3 regions of the Tardiphaga sp. 20_F10_N6_6 genome follow, and region 1 is predicted to be linked to each of the others. Evidence: predicted binding sites of a transcription regulator. Region 1 holds the regulator's gene; each other region holds the start of a gene.

The links. Region 1 encodes HrcA, which represses chaperone genes, less so after heat shock. Its sites were predicted from a motif close to GTTAGCACTCNCNNNNNGNGAGTGCTAAC; they were not measured.
Region 2: the regulator HrcA is predicted to act here: its motif matches at 5,696-5,724, upstream of AB7813_RS09720 (co-chaperone GroES).
Region 3: the regulator HrcA is predicted to act here: its motif matches at 1,796-1,824, upstream of AB7813_RS25715 (co-chaperone GroES).

The regions. Positions count from the first base shown of each region.
Region 1 covers NZ_CP197239.1:4,205,664-4,213,310, forward strand. Annotated here, with positions in the region: gene AB7813_RS20245 (penicillin-binding protein activator) at 1-911, shown strand, start outside; gene hemW (radical SAM family heme chaperone HemW) at 915-2,078, opposite strand; gene rdgB (RdgB/HAM1 family non-canonical purine NTP pyrophosphatase) at 2,065-2,700, opposite strand; gene rph (ribonuclease PH) at 2,736-3,458, opposite strand; gene hrcA (heat-inducible transcriptional repressor HrcA) at 3,612-4,700, shown strand; gene grpE (nucleotide exchange factor GrpE) at 4,806-5,405, shown strand; gene pncA (bifunctional nicotinamidase/pyrazinamidase) at 5,460-6,176, opposite strand; gene AB7813_RS20280 (hypothetical protein) at 6,262-7,206, opposite strand; gene dnaK (molecular chaperone DnaK) at 7,587-7,647, shown strand, end outside.
Region 2 covers NZ_CP197239.1:1,964,529-1,972,175, forward strand. Annotated here, with positions in the region: gene AB7813_RS09685 (proteasome-type protease) at 1-683, shown strand, start outside; gene AB7813_RS09690 (GNAT family N-acetyltransferase) at 680-1,213, shown strand; gene AB7813_RS09695 (SDR family oxidoreductase) at 1,236-1,994, shown strand; gene AB7813_RS09700 (NupC/NupG family nucleoside CNT transporter) at 2,073-3,323, shown strand; gene AB7813_RS09705 (dipeptidase) at 3,343-4,404, opposite strand; gene AB7813_RS09710 (cupin domain-containing protein) at 4,506-5,042, opposite strand; gene AB7813_RS09715 (usg protein) at 5,150-5,434, opposite strand; gene AB7813_RS09720 (co-chaperone GroES) at 5,852-6,169, shown strand; gene groL (chaperonin GroEL) at 6,210-7,647, shown strand, end outside.
Region 3 covers NZ_CP197239.1:5,376,694-5,384,340, forward strand. Annotated here, with positions in the region: gene groL (chaperonin GroEL) at 1-1,260, opposite strand, end outside; gene AB7813_RS25715 (co-chaperone GroES) at 1,409-1,705, opposite strand; gene AB7813_RS25720 (hypothetical protein) at 2,017-2,544, shown strand; gene AB7813_RS25725 (MFS transporter) at 2,607-3,815, shown strand; gene AB7813_RS25730 (protein phosphatase CheZ) at 3,848-4,621, opposite strand; gene AB7813_RS25735 (L,D-transpeptidase) at 4,918-5,709, shown strand; gene AB7813_RS25740 (DUF2076 domain-containing protein) at 5,778-6,584, opposite strand; gene AB7813_RS25745 (LysR family transcriptional regulator) at 6,721-7,626, opposite strand.

The DNA.
Region 1 (7,647 bases):
AGAATCCCAGCATTCAACTCCTGATCAAGGACGACAATGGCAGCGCGCAGGGCGCGCAGCAGGCCGCCCAGCAGGCGCTCGACGAAGGATCCGAAATCATTCTCGGACCGTTGTTTGCGCTGTCAGTGCCGGCCACCGCGCAGCTCACGCGCGCGCGCAACGTGCCGGTGATCGCGTTCTCGACCGATTCCAGCGTCGCCGGCCGTGGTGTCTATTTGCTCAGCTTCCTGCCCGAGTCCGACGTCAATCGCATCGTCGATTACGCCGCGGGCACGGGCAAACGCTCCTTTGCGGCGATGCTGCCCGAGAACGCCTATGGCAATGTGGTCGAAGTTGCGTTCAAGCAGGCCGTCGCGCGCAAGGGTGGCCGCGTCGTCGCTTTTGAGCGCTATGGTGCTGACCGCTCCAGCGCAGCACGCAACATCGCCGCATCGCTCACCGGCGCCGACGCGTTGTTCATTGCTGACGATGGCGACGCGGTTGTGGCAACGGCCGATGCATTGACCGCGGCCGGTGCCAATCTGCGCAATGTGCAATTGCTCGGCACGGGCCTGTGGGACAATCCGCGCGTCTTCAACAGCGCCGCGCTGCAGGGCGGGCTCTATGCCGCGCCGGATCCCGCAGGGTTTCGTGCATTTGCCGGCCGTTATCGCGCGAAATATGGCGGCGATCCCGTGCGTACAGCGACGCTTGCTTACGATGCGGTGGCGCTGGTCGCCGCTTTGGCGCGCACCCAGGGCGGACAGCGCTTCGCACCTGAAACGCTCACCAATCCATCAGGCTTTGCCGGCATCGATGGCCTGTTCCGGTTCCGCAGCGATGGCGGTAACGATCGCGGCCTCGCCGTGATGAAGGTCGCGTCGGGTGGTGGTCAGGCCGTGGCGGGCTCGCCAAAGAGCTTCGGGGCTTAGCGCCTACGCCGCCAGATCTGCCACAACAGCATCGAGCACAGGGAAGCCCTCCTGCGTCACGCGCAGGCGACCGTTCTGTTCCACGACGATGGCGCCTTCCTCGCGCAGGATCTGGATACGTTTCTCGTCCAGCGCGCGGCCGGATAGCATCTGATAGCGTGCGGGATCGATGCCTTCGGCAAGGCGCAGGCCCATCAGCAGATATTCGTCGGCGCGTTCTTCGCTATTGAGCAACTCATCCGATGTGACACCGTGGCCGTTGTCTTCCACGCGCATTACCCAGGCTTCCGGCCGCTTTTCGGTGGCGATGGCATGTCTGACACCGTCGATGTCAAGGCGGCCATGGGCGCCAGGCCCGATGCCGGCATATTCCTGGCCGCGCCAATAGACGAGATTGTGTTTGCACTCCGCGCCGGGGCGGGCATGATTTGAAATCTCGTAGAACGGCAGGCCCTGCTGCGCGCAGACCTCCTGCGTCACGTCATAAAGCGTACGCGCGAGGCCCTCGTCGGGTGTCTTGAGTTTGCCGGCGGCGTGCAATCCGAAGAACGGCGTGCCTTCCTCGATGGTCAGCTGATACAGTGACAGATGTTCGGCGGCTTCCGAGATCGCGAGCTTGAGTTCGTCGGTCCACATCTGCGGGGTCTGGTCGGGGCGCGCATAGATCAGATCGAACGAATATCGATCGAACGCGCTGCGCGCGATGGCCACGGCATCGAGTGCCTCGCGCGCCGTATGCAAACGTCCGAGCGACTTCAGCGACGCATCGTCGAGTGCCTGTACGCCAAGTGACACGCGGTTGACGCCGGCCTCGCGATAGCCGCGAAAGCGCGTCGCTTCGACGGAGGTCGGGTTGGCTTCGAGTGATACTTCGACGTCGGAGGCGACGTTCCAGTATTTACCGATCGAATCGAGAATAGCGCCGACGGTTTGTGGCTGCATCAGCGACGGCGTACCGCCGCCGAGAAAGATCGACGTCACCGTACGGCCGGGCGTGCGGGCAGCCGTGGTTTCGATCTCCCGTGCGAAGGCCCGCGCGAAACGTACTTCGTCGACGGCGTGATGACGGACGTGGCTGTTGAAGTCGCAATACGGGCACTTCGACAGGCAGAACGGCCAGTGCACATAGACGCCGAAAGCGTCCTGCTGTGCGTCAGCGGGATTCAAGGCAGATCTCCGCGAGTTTCACGAATGCCCTGGCGCGATGCGACAGGCCTTCGCCGAGTGGCGGCAACCCGTGCTTCTCGACCGCGGTCATTTCGCCATAGGTGCGGGTGTGACCATCGGGCAGGAATGTCGGATCGTAGCCGAAGCCGGCAGTGCCGCGTGGTGGCCAGACCAGCGTGCCATGGGCGTGCGCTTCGACTTCCTCGAGATGACCGTCGGGCCACGCCACGCAGAGTGCCGAGACGAAATGCGCGGTGCGCTTGTCAGGCGAGGTCGCGCCGCGCTCCTGCAACAGGCGTTCGATCCGCGTCATCGCGCCGGTGAAGTCCTTGGACTCGCCGGCCCAGCGCGCCGAGAAGATGCCGGGTGCGCCGTCGAGGGCATCGACGACGAGGCCTGAATCATCCGCGAAGGCCGGCAATTGCGCGACATTGGCCGCGGCAATCGCCTTGATGGCGGCATTGGCCTTGAAGGTGTCGCCGGTCTCGTCGGGCTCGGCGAGGTCGAGTTCGCCGGCCGATACTGCTTCGATGCCATAGGGCGCCAGGAGATCGCGCATCTCGGCAAGCTTGCCGGGATTGTGGGTGGCGATGACGAGCTTCCCAGTGATTCGACGATGCATGATGCGAGTCTACGCCTGCTTGATGACTTGCGGAATCACGCGATGGCCATTTTCTGGAGTTCAACCAGACGTCCGACGCCCTTTTGCGCCAGTGCCATCAACTTCAGGAACTCGTCCTGCGTGAACGGCGTTTTTTCGGCGGTGCCCTGCACCTCGATGATGCGGCCGTCGCCGGTCATCACGAAATTGGCGTCGGTGTCGGCTTCGGAATCTTCGGCATAATCGAGATCGAGCACCGGGGTGCCCTGATAGATGCCGCAGGAAATCGCCGCGATATTGTCGCGCAGCACGTTGCCGCCGCCGTTCTTGAACATGTTGCGGTTCTTCATCCACGAGATGCAATCGGCCAGCGCAACCCATGCGCCGGTGATCGACGCCGTGCGGGTGCCGCCATCGGCCTGGATCACGTCGCAGTCGATGGTGATCTGGCGTTCGCCGAGCGCTTCGAGGTCGACGGCAGCGCGCAGCGAGCGGCCGATCAGGCGCTGGATCTCGACGGTGCGGCCGCCCTGCTTGCCGGATGCGGCTTCGCGGCGGGTGCGTTCCAGCGTGGCGCGGGGCAGCATGCCGTATTCGGCGGTGACCCAGCCGCGGCCCTGGCCCTTGAGCCATGGCGGCAGGCGCTCTTCCAGCGTGGCGGTCACCAGCACATGAGTGTCGCCGAATTTCACCATGCAGGAACCTTCGGCATATTTGACCACGCCGCGTTCCAGCGACACGGCACGCAGTTCATCGGGCGCACGACGGCTTGGCCGCATGAGAAAATCCTTCCAAATGTCCAGAGAAAGCCTGTTCGCGGTGCTTTTAGGGGGCACGGAGCGTAGCGGCAAGGGCAGGGCAGGTTCCACAACCGCAATGGTGCTTGTATCCGGGGGCTCGGGGCGACAGATTAGGTTCTCAAGGAGTACCCTGTGGCCCACCACGATCCGATCGGCCTGATTTCGCCGCATGCCGGGCTCGCCCAGCTCAATGAGCGATCGCGTGAGATCTTCCGGCAGATCGTCGAGAGCTATCTCGCCACCGGCGAACCTGTCGGTTCGCGCAACATTTCGCGCCTGATCACGGTTCCGCTGTCGCCGGCCTCGGTCCGCAACGTCATGTCGGACCTAGAGCAGCTCGGCCTCATCTATGCGCCGCATACCTCTGCAGGACGGCTGCCGACCGAACTCGGACTGCGGTTTTTTGTCGATGCCTTGATGCAGGTCGGTGACCTCACCGAGCCGGAGCGGCAATCGATCCAGCAGCAACTGTCTTCTGTGGGGCGCTCGCAGACGGTGGAGGCGGCGCTCGGCGAGGCGCTGACGCAGCTGTCCGGACTTACCCGCGCGGCGGCGGTGGTTCTGACCGCCAAGTCCAATGTGCGGCTGAAACACATCGAATTCGTCCGTTTAGAGCCCGAAAAGGCGCTGGTCGTGCTGGTTGCCGAGGATGGCCAGGTCGAAAACCGCGTGCTGACCCTGCCGCCGGGCGTGCCGTCGTCGGCGCTGAACGAGGCGTCGAACTTCCTCAATGCCCGGATTCGCGGCCGCACGCTGGCTGAGGCCCGGCTGGAGCTGGAGACGGCGCTGACCCAGAACCAGATCGAGCTCGATCAGTTGACCCAGAAGGTCATTGCCGCCGGCATTGCCAGCTGGTCGGGTGGCGAGAAGGACGATCGGCAGCTGATCGTGCGTGGCCAGGCCAATCTGCTCGAGGATCTCCATGCGCTGGAGGATCTTGAACGCGTTCGCCTCCTGTTCGACGATCTCGAAGCCAAGCGCGAGGTGATCGACCTTCTCGGCAGGGCGGAGACGGCCGAAGGTGTCCGCATCTTCATCGGCTCGGAAAACAAGCTGTTCTCGCTGTCCGGCTCGTCCACGATCATTGCGCCCTACAGCGATGGCGCCGGCCATATTGTCGGCGTTCTCGGTGTCATCGGGCCGACCCGGCTGAACTATGCGCGGGTGATCCCGATGGTAGATTACGCGGCGCGCATCGTCAGCCGCATGCTCGGGGGCTGACAGATCGGCCGAATCCGGCCGGTTGTGCTTGATTTTCGGCGCTCAAACCCCGATATCCCGCTCAGCAATCCCACCATTTTGGCGTGTTTTTGAGAAGGCAGCGTGATGACTGATTCCAATGGGCAGAACGACAATCAGGACAAGACGGCAGCGGCCGCCGATCCGGTGGTCTCCAAGCCCTACATCATGCCGGACGATCCGGAACCGAATTCGGTCGAGGCCCTGACCAAGGAAGCAGCGGAATCGCGCGACAAGATGCTGCGCACGCTGGCGGAGATGGAAAACCTGCGGAAGCGGACCCAGAAGGAAGTCGCGGACGGCCGCACCTATGCGATCGCCAATTTCGCGCGCGAAGTGCTCGATATCGCCGACAGCCTGCAGCGTGCGCTGGACGCCGTGCCTGCCGACACCAAGGCCGCGGCCGATCCGGGCCTGAAGGCGCTCCTCGAAGGTGTCGAGCTTACCGAGCGTTCGCTGCTCAACACGCTGGAAAAGAACGGCGTGAAGAAGTTCGATCCGTCGGGCGAGAAGTTCGATCCGAATTTCCAGCAGGCGATGTACGAAGTGCCCGATGCTTCCGTGCCTGCGGGCACCGTCGTTCAGGTCGTGCAGGCCGGTTATACCATCGGCGAGCGCGTGCTGCGCCCGGCGCTGGTCGGCGTGTCGAAGGGCGGCGCCAAGGCTGCACCTGTAGCGTCGGAATAAAGCTGTGTAGTAGGAGCTGGATCGTCCGGTCAAGCCGGGCGATGACAGCGAGAGTTAAGCCGCCAGCTCGCCCGACTGGATCCGCTTCACGCCGGCCTTGTTCATGTCGGCCCAAGCCTTGGCCAGCGAGCCCTGCGTGTCGATGCCGCGGCAGGCATCTTCGATCACATAGACATCGAAACCTGCTTTTCGCGCATCAAGGGCGGACCACGCGACACAGAAATCTGTGGCGAGACCGGCGATGAACACGCGCTGCAATTTGCGGGCTTTCAGATAGGCGGCGAGACCGGTGGTGGTCTTCCCGTCGGCCTCGGTGAAGGCCGAATAGCTGTCGACGTCCTTGTTGAAGCCCTTGCGCAGGATCAGCTCGGTATGCGGGATGGCGAGATCCTTCGAGAGCGCAGCCCCTTCAGTGCCCTGCACGCAGTGATCCGGCCACAGCACCTGCTTGCCGTATTTCACATCGGTGGTCTCAAACGGCTTCTTGCCGCTGTGGCTGGACGCGAAGGAGATATGGCCGGGCGTGTGCCAGTCCTGCGTCATCACCACGTCGGCGAATTTCTTCGCGATGGCGTTGATGACCGGCACGACCTTATCGCCGTCCTTCACCGCAAGGCTGCCACCGGGCAGGAAGCAGTTCTGCACGTCAATCACCAGCAGGACGGATGTGCGGTCGAGGCTAACCTTGCCGGCGGCGGACAGTGTTTTGGGAGCTAGGCTGGTCATGGCCATGGTTCCAAGCCCTCCGAGAATTTGACGTCTGTTGAGCATCGCGAAATTCCCCGTACCGAATTGGCCCAGCAAATCAGGTCACGTGGAGATCGTAAAGCGGGCCGTGAGGACGGCCGTGCGTTCTTTAGCGCGGCTCGATACCGTCGCGCACGGCGCGGAAGCGCGGAAACGCCTTGGCCCAATCGTCACGTGGGGCGCTTGCGATAATGCGCATGGTGACCTTGCCGCCGCCGAAGCGCAGCCACTGCACAACGCTGACCGGCGTGTTGTTCTTGCCGCTGACGGCGTCGATACGGGTCTCCCAGCCTGCCATGCCGTCGATCCGTTGCGGCTCCGACATGGTGATGCGGCCTTCGCGCAGGCCGGGAATCGTGCCCGCGGCCTGCTGGGCAAAGCGGCCGCGATCTTCAGCCTTTTCCGGCGCGGAGGCCAGGCTGCCGATCACCACAAAAGGACTCGTTTCGATGCTGTTCTCGTCGCTCGAGTCGGCCAGCAATAGCGCGGCACCCGGCGCCAGCGTGCGGACGGTCTTGAAGTCGCTCATTTCCGAGACCTTGAACGGCATCAGACCGAGTTGCTCTGCCAGCGGGACTTCCTTGCGGACCACGGCGGATGAGAGCATCTGGCGCACCGCGTCGTCGGTGTAGATTTTCTGGGCGTTTTCCGGGACCTGCACGGCGACATAGCCGGAGAAGGTCCCGCCGCCGACGATCATCGAATAGCGCCTGACATTGCCGGTCGCGTCCTTGGCGTTCTCGATCGTGTAGAAGGCCTTTCCGGCCGTGGTCTCGATGCTCTCGGGCTTCGCGGCCATACCAGCCGGATTGGCCTTGAACGCGATCTCAACCTCGTTGAAGGCGGCGGCTGGTAGCTCGGTCATGAGCACCTTAACGCCCTGATCGGAGGTCTCGAAGCCGACAAAGGTCTTTGCCGGGGCGAGGCCGACCAGCGGGGCCAGACCCACGCGGACCCCCGGCGGGAAAATCGGATCGGCCGCCAAAGCGGGACGGTGGGCGACCGAAATGGCCGTCAGCATGGTCAAGGCGAACAGGGGCGCAGCATGTTTCATGAAAAATCTACTGGGTTTGCATTGAGGCTGTTCGATGGTGCGGGGCTCCGGCCTTGGTCGCCGCGCGCCCGGTCGGAAAGGGCTTTCACGGTTGCCCTGTTCCGCCAACAGATCAAGCCATAAATCCGTTCCCGGCGCCGTCCGCGCCCATCCGTCGCGTATTGGCGAAACAACCGCCAAGGGTCTGTTTCACCAAATATTAATTTCGCGCATCGGTCGTGTTTTCATGGGTCTGGAGTGTGCCAGATGCCTTGCGGCCACCACCCCCCCTCCTATATGAGGCCTACCGTCGCAATATCGCGAATAGTTGATGTTTGGGGGTTGGGAGCGGGGTGCCGTCAGGGCCCAGCCAACCTGCCGCAGAAAAAGGATATGAGAGCATGGGAAAGGTCATCGGTATCGACCTCGGTACGACGAATTCCTGCGTCGCCGTCATGGATG
Region 2 (7,647 bases), 2.2 Mb from region 1:
ATGCCGGGCTCGACAACATCTCGACCTTCCGCAAGCTGCACATCTTCAACCAGCCCGGCGACCGCATCATGGCGGTGGCCTCCGCCGGCAATCTGGCGATCAGCCAATCGGTGCTCTCCACCCTGAGCGAGGGGCTGGAGAACCCGACTACCGGCGAGCTGGAGACCCTGCTGAACGCGCCCACGATGTTTCAGGCTGCGCAGCGCATCGGCCGCGCCATCCGGCACGTCAACGCCACCGAGGGCAAGGCGCTGGAGGCCGAGGATATCAATTTCGACGTCTCGTTCCTGTTCGGCGGCCAGATCAAGGGCGCCAAGATGCGGCTGTTCATGATCTACCCGGCCGGCAACTTCATCGAATGCACGGTGGACACGCCCTATCTGCAGATCGGAGAGCACAAATACGGCAAGCCGGTGCTCGACCGCGCGATGCATTACGACGTCGAACTCTATGAGGCGCTCAAGACCGGCCTGATCTCGATGGACTCGACCATGCGCTCGAATATCGGCGTCGGCCTGCCGATCGATGTGCTGGTGGTGCGCACCGATGTCTGCGACGCCGATCTCAATCACCGTATCGAAGCCGGCGAGCCCTATTTCCACGACCTGCGCTCGCGCTGGTCGGCAGCACTGCGCGCGGCCCATCAAAACATTCCGCGCCCGCCCTACAAGAAAGACAATTGAGCGCGGCCGCAATGACCGCAGTTCCGATGAAATGGCGCATCATGACGGAGGCAGACCTGCCGTCCGTCCTCGCCATCGCCGATGCCGTTCATCCCGATTTTCCCGAAGATGAGGTCGTGTTCGCGAACCGCCTGGCGCTCGATCCAAACGGTTGCGCCGTGCTCGAGGCCCAGGACGGGATCAAGGGTTATCTCGTCAGCCATCCCTGGCAATTCAGGGAGCCGCCGTCACTGAACAGCCTGCTGACAATGCCCGCAGCGCCCTCGACCTTCTACATTCACGATCTCGCATTGCTGCCCGAAACCCGCAGATCCGGCGCGGCGACCGTGGCCGTCGATATGATGGCGGCACGCGCCAGGCTCATGCAACTGCCCAACATGACGCTTGTTGCCGTCAACAATTCAGTTCATTTTTGGCAGCGGCACGATTTCACCATCATGCGCGATTCCGAATTGGATCAGAAACTGCAAAGCTACGGCGACAACGCACGTTTCATGGTCCGGGACCTCACTCAAAAAGACCTCTCGTAAAAAGAAAACAGGGACGAAACAGATGACCAACAAGATCGCACTTGTGACCGGAGCTGGCACCGGCGTCGGCCGTGCCGCATCGCTTGCGCTGATGAATGCCGGTTTCACCGTCGTGCTCGCCGGTCGCCGGCTCGAACTACTGCAAGAGACCCAGAAGCTCGGCGCGGCCAATGGCGGCAAGAGCCTCCCTGTGAGCGCCGACATGGCCGACCCCGCCTCCATCGCCGCGCTGTTCGCCAGGATCATGCAGGAATTCGGCCGGCTCGACGTGCTGTTCAACAATGCCGGCATGGGCGCGCCCGCGATTCCGTTCGAAGACCTCGGCCTCGAACAGTGGCAGGCTGTGGTGAACACCAATCTCACCGCACCGTTCCTGTGCACGCAGCACGCCTTCCGCATCATGAAGGATCAGACGCCCCGCGGCGGCCGCATCATCAATAACGGCTCGATCTCAGCGCATGCGCCGCGCCCGTTCTCCGCCGCCTACACGTCGACCAAACACGCCATCACCGGCTTGACCAAGGCCAGCAATCTCGACGGCCGCGCCTATGACATCGCCGTCGGCCAGGTCGATATCGGCAACGCCGCCACCCCGATGACCGACCGCATGGTCAACGGCCCTGGCGTGCTGCAGCCCGACGGCACCTCGAAGCAGGAGCCACGCATGGACGCCAAAGCCGTCGGCGACGCCGTCGCCTATATGGCCGGCCTGCCGCTCGACGCCAATGTGCTGACCATGACGGTCATGGCGACGAAGATGCCGTTCGTCGGACGCGGCTAAAACGTAATCCGCCTCAGCGGCATTGCGATTGCATGACATGGGAAGCCGCGGCATCATCGCCGCGGTTTCGGGGGATTTATGCTTCAGCTACAATCGGCGTTCGGCGTCATCGCACTTTTGGGGATCGCCTGGGCGCTCGGTGAAAACCGCAGCAAGGTGTCGCTGAGACAGGCCGCGATCGGTCTCGCATTGACGATCGTCGCTGCCGTGATCCTGCTGAAGCTTCCCGTCGTGACGCGCGCCTTCAGCAGCATCAACGATGCTGTCAGCACCATCGCCGCAGCGTCGCGCGCCGGCACCTCCTTCGTGTTCGGTTATCTCGGCGGCGGCGCACTACCGTTCGATCTCAAGAATCCCGGCGCGGATTTCGTGCTCGCACTGCAGGCACTCCCCGTGGTGCTGGTCATCAGCGTGCTGACCAGCCTGCTCTTCTACTGGCGTATCCTGCCGCCGATCGTGCGCGGCATGGCGTGGCTGCTTGAACGCACACTCGGCATCGGCGGCGCGGTCGGGCTGTCAACGGCCGCGAACATCTTTCTGGGCATGGTCGAAGCCCCGTTGTTTATTCGCCCTTACCTCGCGCAGCTCACGCGCAGCGAACTGTTTCTGGTGATGACGGGCGGCATGGCGGGGATCGCCGGTACCGTGCTGGTGCTCTACGCCACTTTCATGGCGCCGCTGATCCCCGATGCATCGGCGCATTTCGTGATTGCTTCCGTGCTTTCGGCGCCAGCTGCGATCCTTGTCAGCCTGATCATGGTGCCTGAGACGGAGGATCGTCGCACCGGTGGATTGCTGGCCAATCCGGACGCATCGGCCACGAGCACGATAGATGCGATCGTCAAGGGCACGAGTGCAGGCATCGAACTGCTCGTCAACATCATCGCCCTGCTGCTGGTCTTCGTGGCGCTGATGTATCTCATGAACGCGATCCTCATGATGATGCCGACCGTGGGAGGCAACACGCTGTCCGTGCAGCGCCTACTGGGTTACGTGATGGCACCGGTGTGCTGGCTGATGGGCCTGCCGTGGGACCAGGCACTGACCGCGGGCTCGCTGATGGGCGTCAAGACGATCCTCAACGAGTTGATCGCCTATGTTCAATTGGCGAAGCTCGGTCCCGATGCGCTGGATGCACGCTCGCGCCTCATCATGCTTTATGCGCTGTGCGGATTTGCAAATTTTGCCAGCCTCGGAATTATGATCGGAGGCCTGGGCACCATGGCGCCGGAACGTCGTAACGAAATCAACGCGCTCGGTGTGAAGTCGATCGTCTCGGGGACGCTGACGACCTGCCTGATGGGCGCGATCGTCGGCATGCTCACCTGAGACACGCCGCCAGCGCCGGTCAGCCGATCGTCCGCTGCAGCAGATCGAACCAGTTGCGCGCGCCGAGCTTGCCGAGCAGCGTCTCGGAATAGCCCTTGTCGCGCAAGGCCACGAACAGCGCCTGCAGGCCCGCGGCGGATTCGATGGCCTCGGGCACCACTGCGCCGTCGAAATCCGATCCCAGCCCGACGTGATCCTCGCCCAGCTTCTCCAGCAGATAGTCGATCTGCTGCACCATCAGCTCGATGCCGGTGTCGGGCCGCATGCTGCCGTCGGGGCGCAGGAAGCAGGTCGCGAAATTCAGGCCGACCATGCCGCCGGTGTCGCGGATCGCGGCGAGCTGCTTGTCGGTGAGATTGCGCGGCGACGGGCACAGCGCGTGGGCATTGGAATGGGTCGCCACCAGCGGCGCCTTCGACAGCCGCGCCACATCCCAAAAACCCTTCTCGGTGATGTGCGACAGGTCGACCAGAATCTTCAGGTCATTGCAGGCGCCGATCAACCGCTCGCCGGCCGCGGTGAGACCGTCGCCGAGATCGGGCCCGGACGGGAAGTGAAACGGCACGCCATGGCCGAAGATGTTGGTCCGGCTCCACACCGGCCCGATCGACCGCAACCCCGCCGCATAGAGAACGTCGAGGAATCTGAGCTCGGCGTCGATGGCCTCCGCGCCTTCCAGATGGACCACCACGGCCAGCGCCTTGCGCTCAATGGCGGACCGGATTTCGGCGGTGGTGGTGCAGATCGCCACCGCGCCTGCGGAAGCGCGTTCGAGCTGCAGCAGGATGGCCAGTTCGGCGACGACGGAATTGCGCGCCTCGTCCATCGTCAGCGGCTCGGAAAGCGGCACGGCGTAGCGTCCGCCCGTCATCTGCGCCATGAATCCCGATGACGCCTGAGCCGCCGGCGAATACAGCGCGAACAGCCCGCCGACGAACGCACCGGCCTTCGCCTTCGGCAGGTCGATGTGACCGGCGACTTCCCCGGTCAGGAAGTCGGATACCGGATCGTGCGATTGCGATTTGTACAGCCGCAGCAGCACATCGTTGTGACCGTCGAAAACCGGAACGGATGCAGTCATGAGATACTCGTTGAGGGTCAGGGCAGCGACGGGCTCAGCATAGCTGATTCAACGCCACTGCGACGCGCGAACAAGGCACGCGTCGCATTTCCGCACGCGAACTACCGGACTTCCACCGTCTTGAATTCCGCCGGAAGGATCACTTCCAGCAGTTCGCAATTGTCGGAGTAATCGCGGATGAGGTGCCTGATGCGCGGCGGCTGGGTCCAGCATGACCCCTGACGCATGGTCATCTCGCCCTCGCCTTCCATATAGGCCTTCACCCAGCCGTTCAGCACATAGACCAGCTGAAACTCGGCATCGTGATAGTGAAGCTTGGAGACCTCTTTCGGATCGCAAGGTCCGATCAGCCGGATGACATGCGCGTGCGCCAAACCGCCGGTCGCAGCGGCAACGCCGAGATCGCGATACTTCGCGTAGGCACGCAGGCCGTCGCCGAGAAATGCTTCTTCCTGATAATGACTGATCGCGACGCGCTGCTTGCGGCGCGGGCCGGGTTTCGCGACAGCTTTTGCACTCGCCTTGGCTGGCTTGCCAACAGAGAGCTTCTTTGCTGCTTTCGCTACCGCCTGTGTCGCAGGCTTCTTCGTCGCAGCCGCTTTCGCTGCGCTCTTTGAAGTTCGCTTCAGCTTCGCCATGTCGTGTTTCCCACCCGGCGCAATGCCGAACAAACGGCCAGCGCGTCCGGGAACCTAGCTGTAGTTCAGCACAGCGGCAATTCATCCGGCGCGTTGAGAGGCGCGGACTAGTGCAACCGGAAGACGCCATCCACGGCACGAAGCTCGGCCGGCTTGATCAGTTTCGAATGCGCGACGGTTACCGCAAAGAGCGGGCCATCGAGCTTCTCTTGCCAGAAATCCAGGAAATCCTTCAGCGCGGGAAACTTCGGAAACAAATCATAGTTCTGCCAGACATAGGTCTGCAGCAGCGAGGGGTGATCGGGCATGCGGTAGAGGATCTGCGCCGTCGTCAGTCCGTAGCCAAGCACCTGCTTCCTGAAATCGTCAGAAACTGCATTTCTCGAGACCATGTTCAACCTCCATGGACAGAGCGCATTCGGCTAAGTGGATTCCGGTTGACGTCGAACTTCGCTCTGCTCTCCTGTGACCGTGCTGACTGCAGCGAACCGGCTTCCACTTCGCCCATGACAACACGATGCATGAAATGTGACGCAAGCAACGTCCTCATCACAAGCTTAAAAGTTTAATAATGGGTTGAAAGCCGAATGTTAGCAGCCACTTACCGTGGATGCTAACGGATTCGAGAACCGGTATCGGAGGGTCTTAACCATTCTGGCACCCGTCATATTTGAGTGCCAAAATATTTGGTAAAGACCCTTGCCGGTGGGGAACGTTCGGCCTATGTCCGGACCAGCTGCGCTGGCACTTGTTGGCTCAGACTGCCAATTTAAATTTCTCAAGCATCTACAGAAACTTAGGAGGACTGCATGAAATTCCGTCCGCTTCACGATCGCGTTGTGGTCAAGCGTATCGACGCCGAAGAGAAGTCCGCTGGCGGCATCATCATTCCGGATAGCGCCAAAGAGAAGCCCTCCCAGGGCGAGATCGTCTCCGTCGGCCCGGGCGGCCGCGACGAAGCCGGCAAGCTGATCCCGATCGATCTGAAGGTCGGCGAGCGCGTGCTGTTCGGCAAGTGGTCGGGCACCGAGGTCAAGATCGATGGTCAGGACCTGCTGATCATGAAGGAAAGCGACATCATGGGCGTCCTCGAAGGTGCCGCTCCCGCCAAGAAGAAGGCCGCTTAAGCGCCTTTCCCACCCATCCTGATTTTCAAGGAAGCAAAACATGTCAGCTAAAGAAGTGAAATTCGGCGTTGATGCCCGCGACAAGATGCTGCGCGGCGTCGACATTCTCGCCAACGCCGTGAAGGTGACGCTCGGTCCGAAGGGCCGCAACGTCGTCATCGACAAGTCGTTCGGCGCGCCCCGCATCACCAAGGACGGCGTCACCGTCGCCAAGGAAATCGAGCTCGACGACAAGTTCGAGAACATGGGCGCCCAGATGGTGCGCGAAGTGGCCTCGAAGTCGGCCGACGCGGCCGGCGACGGCACCACCACCGCCACCGTGCTCGCTCAGGCGATCGTCCGTGAAGGCGCCAAGTCGGTTGCTGCCGGCATGAACCCGATGGATCTGAAGCGCGGCATCGACCTGGCTGTGGAAGCCGTGGTTGCTGACCTCGTCAAGAACTCCAAGAAGGTCACCTCGAACGACGAAATCGCCCAGGTCGGCACGATCTCGGCGAACGGCGACGCGGAAATCGGCAAGTTCCTCGCAGACGCGATGAAGAAGGTCGGCAACGAGGGCGTCATCACGGTTGAAGAAGCCAAGTCGCTCGAAACCGAACTCGACGTCGTCGAAGGCATGCAGTTCGACCGCGGCTACATCTCGCCCTACTTCGTCACCAACGCCGACAAGATGCGCGTTGAATTCGACGACGCCTACATCCTGATCAACGAGAAGAAGCTCTCCTCGCTGAACGAGATGCTGCCGCTGCTCGAAGCCGTCGTGCAGACCGGCAAGCCGCTCGTCATCGTCGCAGAAGACGTCGAAGGCGAAGCTCTCGCCACCCTCGTCGTCAACCGCCTGCGTGGCGGCCTCAAGGTCGCTGCCGTCAAGGCACCGGGCTTCGGCGATCGCCGCAAGGCCATGCTGCAGGACATCGCGATCCTGACCGGCGGCCAGGCGATCTCGGAAGATCTCGGCATCAAGCTCGAGAACGTCACGCTCGCCATGCTCGGCCGCGCCAAGAAGGTGATGATCGACAAGGAAAACTCCACCATCGTGAACGGCGCCGGCAAGAAGGCCGACATCGAAGCACGCGTGGCGCAGATCAAGGCGCAGATCGAAGAAACCACTTCGGACTACGACCGTGAGAAGCTGCAGGAGCGTCTCGCCAAGCTGGCTGGCGGCGTTGCCGTCATCCGCGTCGGCGGCGCGACCGAAGTCGAAGTGAAGGAGCGCAAGGACCGCGTTGATGACGCGATGCATGCGACCCGCGCTGCGGTTGAAGAAGGCATCGTCCCCGGCGGCGGCGTCGCTCTGCTCCGCGCTTCGGAACAGCTGAAGAAGATCAAGACCGCGAACGACGACCAGAAGACCGGCGTCGAGATCGTCCGCAAGGCCCTGTCGGCTCCGGCTCGCCAGATCGCCATCAACGCAGGCGAAGACGGTTCGGTCATCGTCGGCAAGGTCCTCGAGACCGCGACCTACAGCTACGGCTTCG
Region 3 (7,647 bases), 1.2 Mb from region 1:
CAGCAGCGCAGTGCCGCCGCCGGGGACGATGCCTTCCTGAACGGCCGCACGGGTGGCGTTCAGCGCGTCATCCACGCGATCCTTCTTTTCCTTCACTTCGACTTCGGTCGCGCCGCCGACGCGGATCACCGCGACGCCGCCTGCAAGCTTGGCCAGACGCTCCTGCAGCTTCTCACGGTCGTAGTCCGAGGTGGTTTCCTCGATCTGCGCCTTGATCTGATTGACGCGGGCTTCGATCGCCGGCTTCTTGCCAGCGCCGTTGACGACAGTGGTGTTTTCCTTGTCGATCACGACCTTCTTGGCGCGGCCGAGCATGGCGAGCGTGACGCTTTCCAGCTTCATGCCGAGATCTTCCGAGACGAGCTGACCGCCGGTCAGGATCGCAAGGTCTTCCAGCATCGCCTTGCGGCGATCGCCGAAGCCCGGTGCCTTGACGGCAGCAACCTTGAGGCCACCGCGCAGGCGGTTGACGACGAGGGTGGCGAGGGCTTCGCCCTCGACGTCTTCAGCGATGATCAGCAGCGGCTTGCCCGACTGCACCACGGCTTCGAGCACCGGCAGCATGGCCTGCAGGCTGGAGATCTTCTTCTCGACGAGCAGGACGTACACGTCCTCGAGCTCGGCGGTCATCTTCTCGGCATTGGTGACGAAGTAGGGCGACAGGTAGCCGCGATCGAACTTCATGCCCTCGACGATGTCGACTTCGGTCTCGAGCGACTTGTTCTCTTCAACCGTGATGACGCCTTCGTTGCCGACCTTCTGCATTGCCTGGGCGATCATCTTGCCGATGGCAGCGTCGCCGTTGGCGGAGATGGTGCCGACCTGGGCGACTTCAGCCGAAGACGCAACCGGCTTGGCGCGCTTGGTGATGTCCTTGATGACGGCGGCGACGGCGATATCGATGCCGCGCTTGAGGTCCATCGGGTTCATGCCGGCAGCAACCGACTTGGCGCCTTCACGGACGATGGCCTGGGCCAGCACGGTGGCGGTGGTGGTGCCGTCGCCTGCGGTGTCGTTGGTCTTCGAGGCGACTTCGCGCAGCATCTGCGCGCCCATGTTCTCGAACTTGTCCTCGAGCTCGATCTCCTTGGCGACGGTGACGCCGTCCTTGGTGATGCGCGGAGCGCCGAACGACTTCTCGATCACGACATTGCGGCCCTTCGGACCGAGCGTGACCTTGACGGCGTTGGCGAGAATGTCGACGCCGCGCAGCATGCGATCGCGCGCGTCTCCGGAGAATTTAACGTCTTTGGCTGCCATGTGATGGTGCTCCAATTTGGGAAGTTTAAAGCTCCGTCATGGCCGGGCTTGTCCCGGTCATCCACGCCTTGCCGAGCTTGCGGCCTAGACGTGGATCACCGGGACAAGCCCGGTGATGACGGCGTGTAGGGAGGCTGAAGCGAGTCGCTTAAGCGATCACGCCCATGATGTCCGACTCCTTCATGATGAGGAGTTCTTCGCCGTCGAGTTTGATCTCGGTGCCCGACCACTTGCCGAACAGAACTTTGTCGCCGACCTTGATGTCGATCGGGATCAGCTTGCCGGCTTCGTCGCGGCCGCCAGGGCCCACGCCGACGACTTCGCCTTCAGACGGCTTTTCCTTGGCGCTGTCCGGGATGATGATGCCGCCCTTGGTCTTTTCGTCGGCGACGATGCGCTTGACGACGACGCGGTCGTGCAGCGGGCGGAATTTGGTCTTGGCCATGGGAGTGTCCCTTTAGGGTTTGCGATTTCGTTGCCATCTCGGAGGCGGGCGGGGATCCAGCCGGAACGCTCAAGGCGGCCGGCTCATTCCCTTAGCAATCGCGCTCCGGGAGTGCTAATTGAGCGTCCGGGAAATATGGCCAGACGCTTTTTGAGTCAAGCGAGGCCTTAAGGCCTTGGTGAGGCCAATATAGGATGATCTGGAAACCATAATGGAGAGTCGGCGTAATTCTGCCGACCTCATTGCGCCGTCAGGTGTTTTGCGCTTGGCTGCCGGGACGGGCAGCCGGGGAATTTGCTCTAGGGGATAATATGATCAGGTCACGCTACGCCCGCACGGTTGCCCATCTTGCGATCGTTTCAACTTTGGCGCTGTCATTGGGCGGGTGCGGCACGTCTGGTGGATTGGGCGGGTTCAGCTTTGGGAACTCGCAGCCGACACCGCCGCCGGAGCCTCCGCCGGCGCCGGAACTGCCAGCCTCGATCCGCTCGGAAGAACTCGTCGGCCGCTGGGGTCTGGCGTCCTACATGAATCCCAACGATCGCGTTCGCACCGAGAACGCCGCGCGCGGCCAGTGCAAGCAGCCCTATATCATCGGCCAGGGCGCCACCGGCGGGGTCATCATGCATCTTGCCGACGAGGCGACGCCGCAGGAACTGCGCCTCAAGGGCTCGCCGAGCGGCAAGAACTATATCGGCCCGCCCGGTCCCGCCGGTGGCGAAAAGGATCGCGAGATCGTCTCCTTCGACGGCCGGATTCTCGTCACGCGCTTCATCGACAAGGACGCTGCGGTTCGCTACGGCAACATGGTCTATGTCCGTTGCGCACCCAAGGCCTGACCTGACAAGGCCTGACCTGAGGCGTAAGGCGGGTCCCGCCACTCCCTTGAAGACGTGAGCCCATGCACCGATTGCGCGACCTCGTTTTCGGACCGGGCCGCGCGGTCCTCGTGCTGGCATTCACCCAGATCCTGACCTGGGGCATCCTGATCTATCCACCCGTCCTGACCATGCCGCATGTCACGGCGGCACATGGCTGGTCGCTGGCCTTCGGCATGGCGGGCTTTTCGCTGGGGCTAATCGTATCGGGACTGCTGTCGCCGGTGGTTGGTGGATTGATCGACCGCCACGGCGGCAATGTCGTCATGGCATCGGGCGCATTGGCCGGTGCCTTGGGTCTCGCTCTGTTTTCAGTAGCCGATCATCCCGCGACCTATCTGGCCTGCTGGCTGTTGCTCGGCGCTGCAATGTCTGCGTCGCTCTACGATCCCGCCTTCGCCACGCTGACGCGTATCTTCGGTGCCTCGGCGCGGCGGCAGATCACCTTCGTGACCTTTGCAGGCGGCTTTGCCTCGACGGTCGGCTGGCCGGCGACCCATCTTCTGCTTGAGGCTGTCGGCTGGCGCGGGACGTATCTGACCTTCGCAGCGATCTTCGCCTTTGTCGTTGCGCCGCTTCATGCTTTTGCATTGCCGCGCCACGTCGCCGTCGCGCCGCTGCCCGTGGTGGACGCCGTTGTCGTCCCCCAGCAAGCAACCCTGCGCCCGGAAGGTTGGCCGTTCATCCTGCTGGCGGCGGCTTTTTCGCTTTACAGCTTCATTCTGTCGGGCGTGACGTCGAACCTGCTGGCGCTGCTGGAGCGCGGCGGGCTCAGTGCTGCAACGGCGGTGACCATCGGTGCGATGTTCGGACCGGCGCAAGTGGCATCGCGGCTGGCAGACTTCATGCTCGCGGGGCGCACCCATCCGCTGTGGATCGCGCGCGGGGCGGTGGTGCTCGTAGTATCGGCCTTCGCAATGCTGGCCTTTGCAGGGATTTCGTTTCCGCTGGCGGCCTTGTTCGCTATCGGATTCGGCGCCGCCAATGGCGTCATGACCATCGCGCGCGGTGCGCTGCCGCTTCTGATGTTCGGTCCGGCGGGGTATGGCCGTGTGATCGGCCGTATCGCGCGGCCGGCTTTGTTCGTGCAGGCCTTTGCGCCATTCGTGGTGGCGTCCGCAGTCGAAACACTGTCCGACCGCATGGTGCTGCTGCTTGGGACCGTGCTGGCGCTGGCGGTGCTGCTCTGTTTCGTGATGATAAAAACGCCGGGCGTTGCGGCCCGGCGTTAAGTCGTTTCTAACCTTGCGCGCAGGTTCCGGCGTTAGCCGAACAGCGCGTCGATATCGTCCTGCGAAGCGTGGCCGACGTCGCCGTCCAGCTTCGGGCCGTTGAGTAGCTTGTCGTCTTCGCTGCGGTCATCGACCTTGGCCGGCGCATGCGCCTTGATCTCATCGACGCCACCCCAGATGTCCATCATCGCAGTAATGCGATTCTCGATGAACTTCATCGTGGTCATCACCTTGCTGATGCGCTGGCCGGTGAGGTCCTGGAAGTTACAGGCTTCGAAGATCGCGACGACGTTATCGCCGATCTCTTCCAGCATCTGCTTCTGCTGATCGGGTGAGGTCACCTTGCCGAGCGCTGTCGATGCATTATCGATGGCTTCGGCTGCGGCGAGAATCTGCTGCGTGGCTTCTTCAGTGCCGCCGACGACGGCGCCGAGCTCACCGTTGACCTTCGCCATTTCGTCGCCTTCGAAGCTCTTGCCGTGAAGAACTGCGATTTCCATCTTGGTACGGGTAATGGCGTCGTGGATCAGATCGAGTTCGATCTTCAGCTTTTCGCACTGCTCGATCTGAGCGCGATAGGTGGCCAGCAGCGCCTGCGCTTCCGCAACCTGCTGATCGGCGGCGGCGCCGACCTGATCTGTCACGGCGTTGCGGGCCGGCGCTCCCATCTGCGCGCGGATCGCGCGGAGCTCAGCCATGATTTCGCGATGCATTGGCATCGGCTCGCTGCTGCCCACCACTTCATTGGGCATAGGTGCAGTACCGAAAACTTCTTCAATGCGAAATCGCTTGCGACGAACAGACATCAGGTCCCCCAACGTTCAATCAATCCCCCGTTCGTATACCCATGAGTTTAACGTGAAGTTCACGCGGGAACATCGCACCTATAGCCGATAATCGCTGCGCAAACTGTTAGTTAACCATGGGGCTTTCACGTTCATTCAAAATAAACGCTACCAAATAGAACTGCGCCGTTTGACGACGTGGTGAATCCAAACGGCGATTGTGTTTACCAAACCGAGGCGATTTTAACCTTAAGTCGGAGTGTGCAAAGCGCTTCTCAGGTGAGAACGCGCACGACGAAACAGTACAGAGTACGTCGATGTTCAGAAAGTTCTCTCTCACGCTTCTTGCCAGCGCATCTTTCATCGCCGCTGGATCGCATCAGACGCTTGCGGTGGAAGCCGCGGCGCAATTCGCCGAGCCTCCGGTGGTCTATGCGCAGCAGCCGCAGCGCCCGATGCAGCGCACGGCCTATGCCGAACGCTCGCGCATGGGCGGCGGCTTCATCGAGTTTCTGTTCAGTGATGGTCCGGCGCAGCAGGGCCAGCGTTACCAGCAACAGCCGGACTACTCTTACGAGCAGCGCCGCTCGCTGCTGCCGCCGATGGATCCGCAACAGCGTGTCTATCGGCAGGAGGAGACGGCAGATGCCGCGCGTCCCGCGCTGGATCCCAAGTATCAACCGCAGATGGTCGAGTATCAGGGCAGCGAAAGCGCTGGCACCATCGTCGTCGATACGCCGAACAAATTTCTGTTCCTGGTACAGGGTGGCGGCAAGGCGATGCGCTATGGCATCGGCGTCGGCCGTCCAGGCTTCACCTGGTCCGGTGTGAAGACGATCACGGCGAAGAAGGAATGGCCGTCGTGGACGCCGCCAAAGGAAATGCTGGCGCGCCGTCCTGATCTGCCGCGTTACATGGAAGGCGGTCCGGAGAACCCGCTCGGCGCCCGCGCCATGTATCTTGGTTCGACCCTGTACCGCATTCACGGCTCCAACGAGCCATGGACAATCGGCACCAACGTATCCTCAGGCTGCATCCGCATGCGCAACGAGGACGTCATCGATCTCTATGGCCGCGTCGGCGTCGGCGCCCGGGTGGTCGTGATCTGATTGATCTCCCGTCACATGAAAACGGCCGCTCGTGAGAGCGGCCGTTTTTGTGTTGCTGGTCTAAACGATCAGGCCAAATCGCTGTCGTCGGAATCCATGTCCATGGCGTCGTAATCGCCGTCGTCCTGGTCTTGATCTTGGTCCTGATCGGCATCCGCCTGCGCCTGATCGAACGATCCGGCGCGGGAGCCGCTAGACGAACCGATATCATTGACGCCGGCCTGATTGCCGAGGTTGCCGCCGGAGGAATCCGAACCGGAGCTCCATGGGCTCTTGCTCTCGCTGGCATTGGCGGCGTCGCCAAAACCTTGCTGATGGCTGCCGCCCATCATCGAACGGATGCTGCCGAGCAGAAGCGAGCCGCCGACCACGCCGGCTGCGGCTGCCGCTGCGGTGCCCAGAAACGAACCGCCGCCACCAGCCTGAGGTTGCTGCTGGCCGAACTGACCCGGCGCCTGACCTTGGCCGTATCCGCCCTGACCATAGCCACCCTGTGGCTGTGGCTGGCCGATGACCTGCCCGGTGTTCCAGGCAGGACGGCTCGGCTCGGGCGGGCGAACGCTCGGCACGGAGCCGCGCGGCTGGTTCGGGCTCTGACCCTGACCGAACAGGGCGTCCCGCATCGAATCGAGGAAACCGCCCTGAGCGGCCTGTTCGGGGGCGCCGTTGCCTTCCAGTTGCTGGATGCGCTCATGGGCGCGCTTCAGCGCTTCGTCCTGCAGCAATACGGTCTGCACCAGCGCATACAGCGCATTGGGTGCGCGGCGCTGGCCCTGCGCAATGGCGTCGAGTGCGTCCGGATCGCGTGGCGCGCCTTCGACCTTGCTGAGCCGGTCAAAGAGATCGTCAACCAGTTGGCGTTCTTGCGGTGTCATGGCGTCCTCTGTCTTCAAAGCGCGCTTGCTTTGCGCGCTGGAGATGTAGTGACGCTTTGTGTCGCAATAAGTGCCGCCTGGATTAAATTTAGTTATGCGACAAAACGACCGGCAAGCCTTGTCGTGCTTCCTCTTGTCATGCTTCCAGCGCGTAGCGCGCCAGATTGGCCTTCAGCATGTCGAGAATCTGATCCCGTGCCGGATCGCGGGTCCCTCTGACCCACGCCGCGGCGAGCGGAAGCCTGTTCATTGCCGCCATGCCTAGCGGCATATAGCGAACGCCGCGTGCGGGCATGCGAGACGTCCAGCGCGGCACGATCGCCAGCCCGATTTCGGCGGCGACGAGATTGACGATGGTCTGCTTCTCGTCGGCGATCTGAACGACATTCGCCTGTAGCCCGGATTCCGCAAACAGCTTCATCGTCAGGTCGTGACTGTGCGGTCGCGACCGTCGCTCCGGCACGATTAGCGGCTCGTCGGCGATATCGGCGATCGTCAGATGCGTGCGCGACGCCAGCGGATGGCGCTCGGAGACGGCCACGACGGCTGTCTCGTGAAACAGAAACATGAATTCCAGCCGCTTGTCAGCACTCTCGGGCGGTCGGACGAAAGCGAGATCGAGCCGGCCCGACAGCAGGCGCGGCAGCAACCGGATCGTCTTGTCCTCATCCAGCTTGATAGCAAGGTCAGGGGCGCGTTCGCGAAGATCGTGAAGCAGCGCCGGCAGAAGCCCGGCGGCGGCGCTGTCGATTGCGCCGACCCGGATCGTGGCTGCACGGGCACGCACGCGTGCGCGGAAGGACGACGCGATCTGATCTGCGCGAGCGAGCAGGTCGCGTGCCTGTTTCAGAAACTCGGCGCCGTCATCGGTGAGGGCGACGCTGCGCGTCGTGCGCGTCAGCAGGCGTGTGCCGAGATCGTCCTCGAGGAGGCGGATGTAGCGGCCGAGTGCGGACGGCATCATTTCGAGCCGCTGCGCCGCGCGGCCGAAATGCAGTTCGTCCGCCGCCGTCACGAAACAGCGCAACTGGTGCAGATCCATCAAGCCTCCCGATGGCGCCCT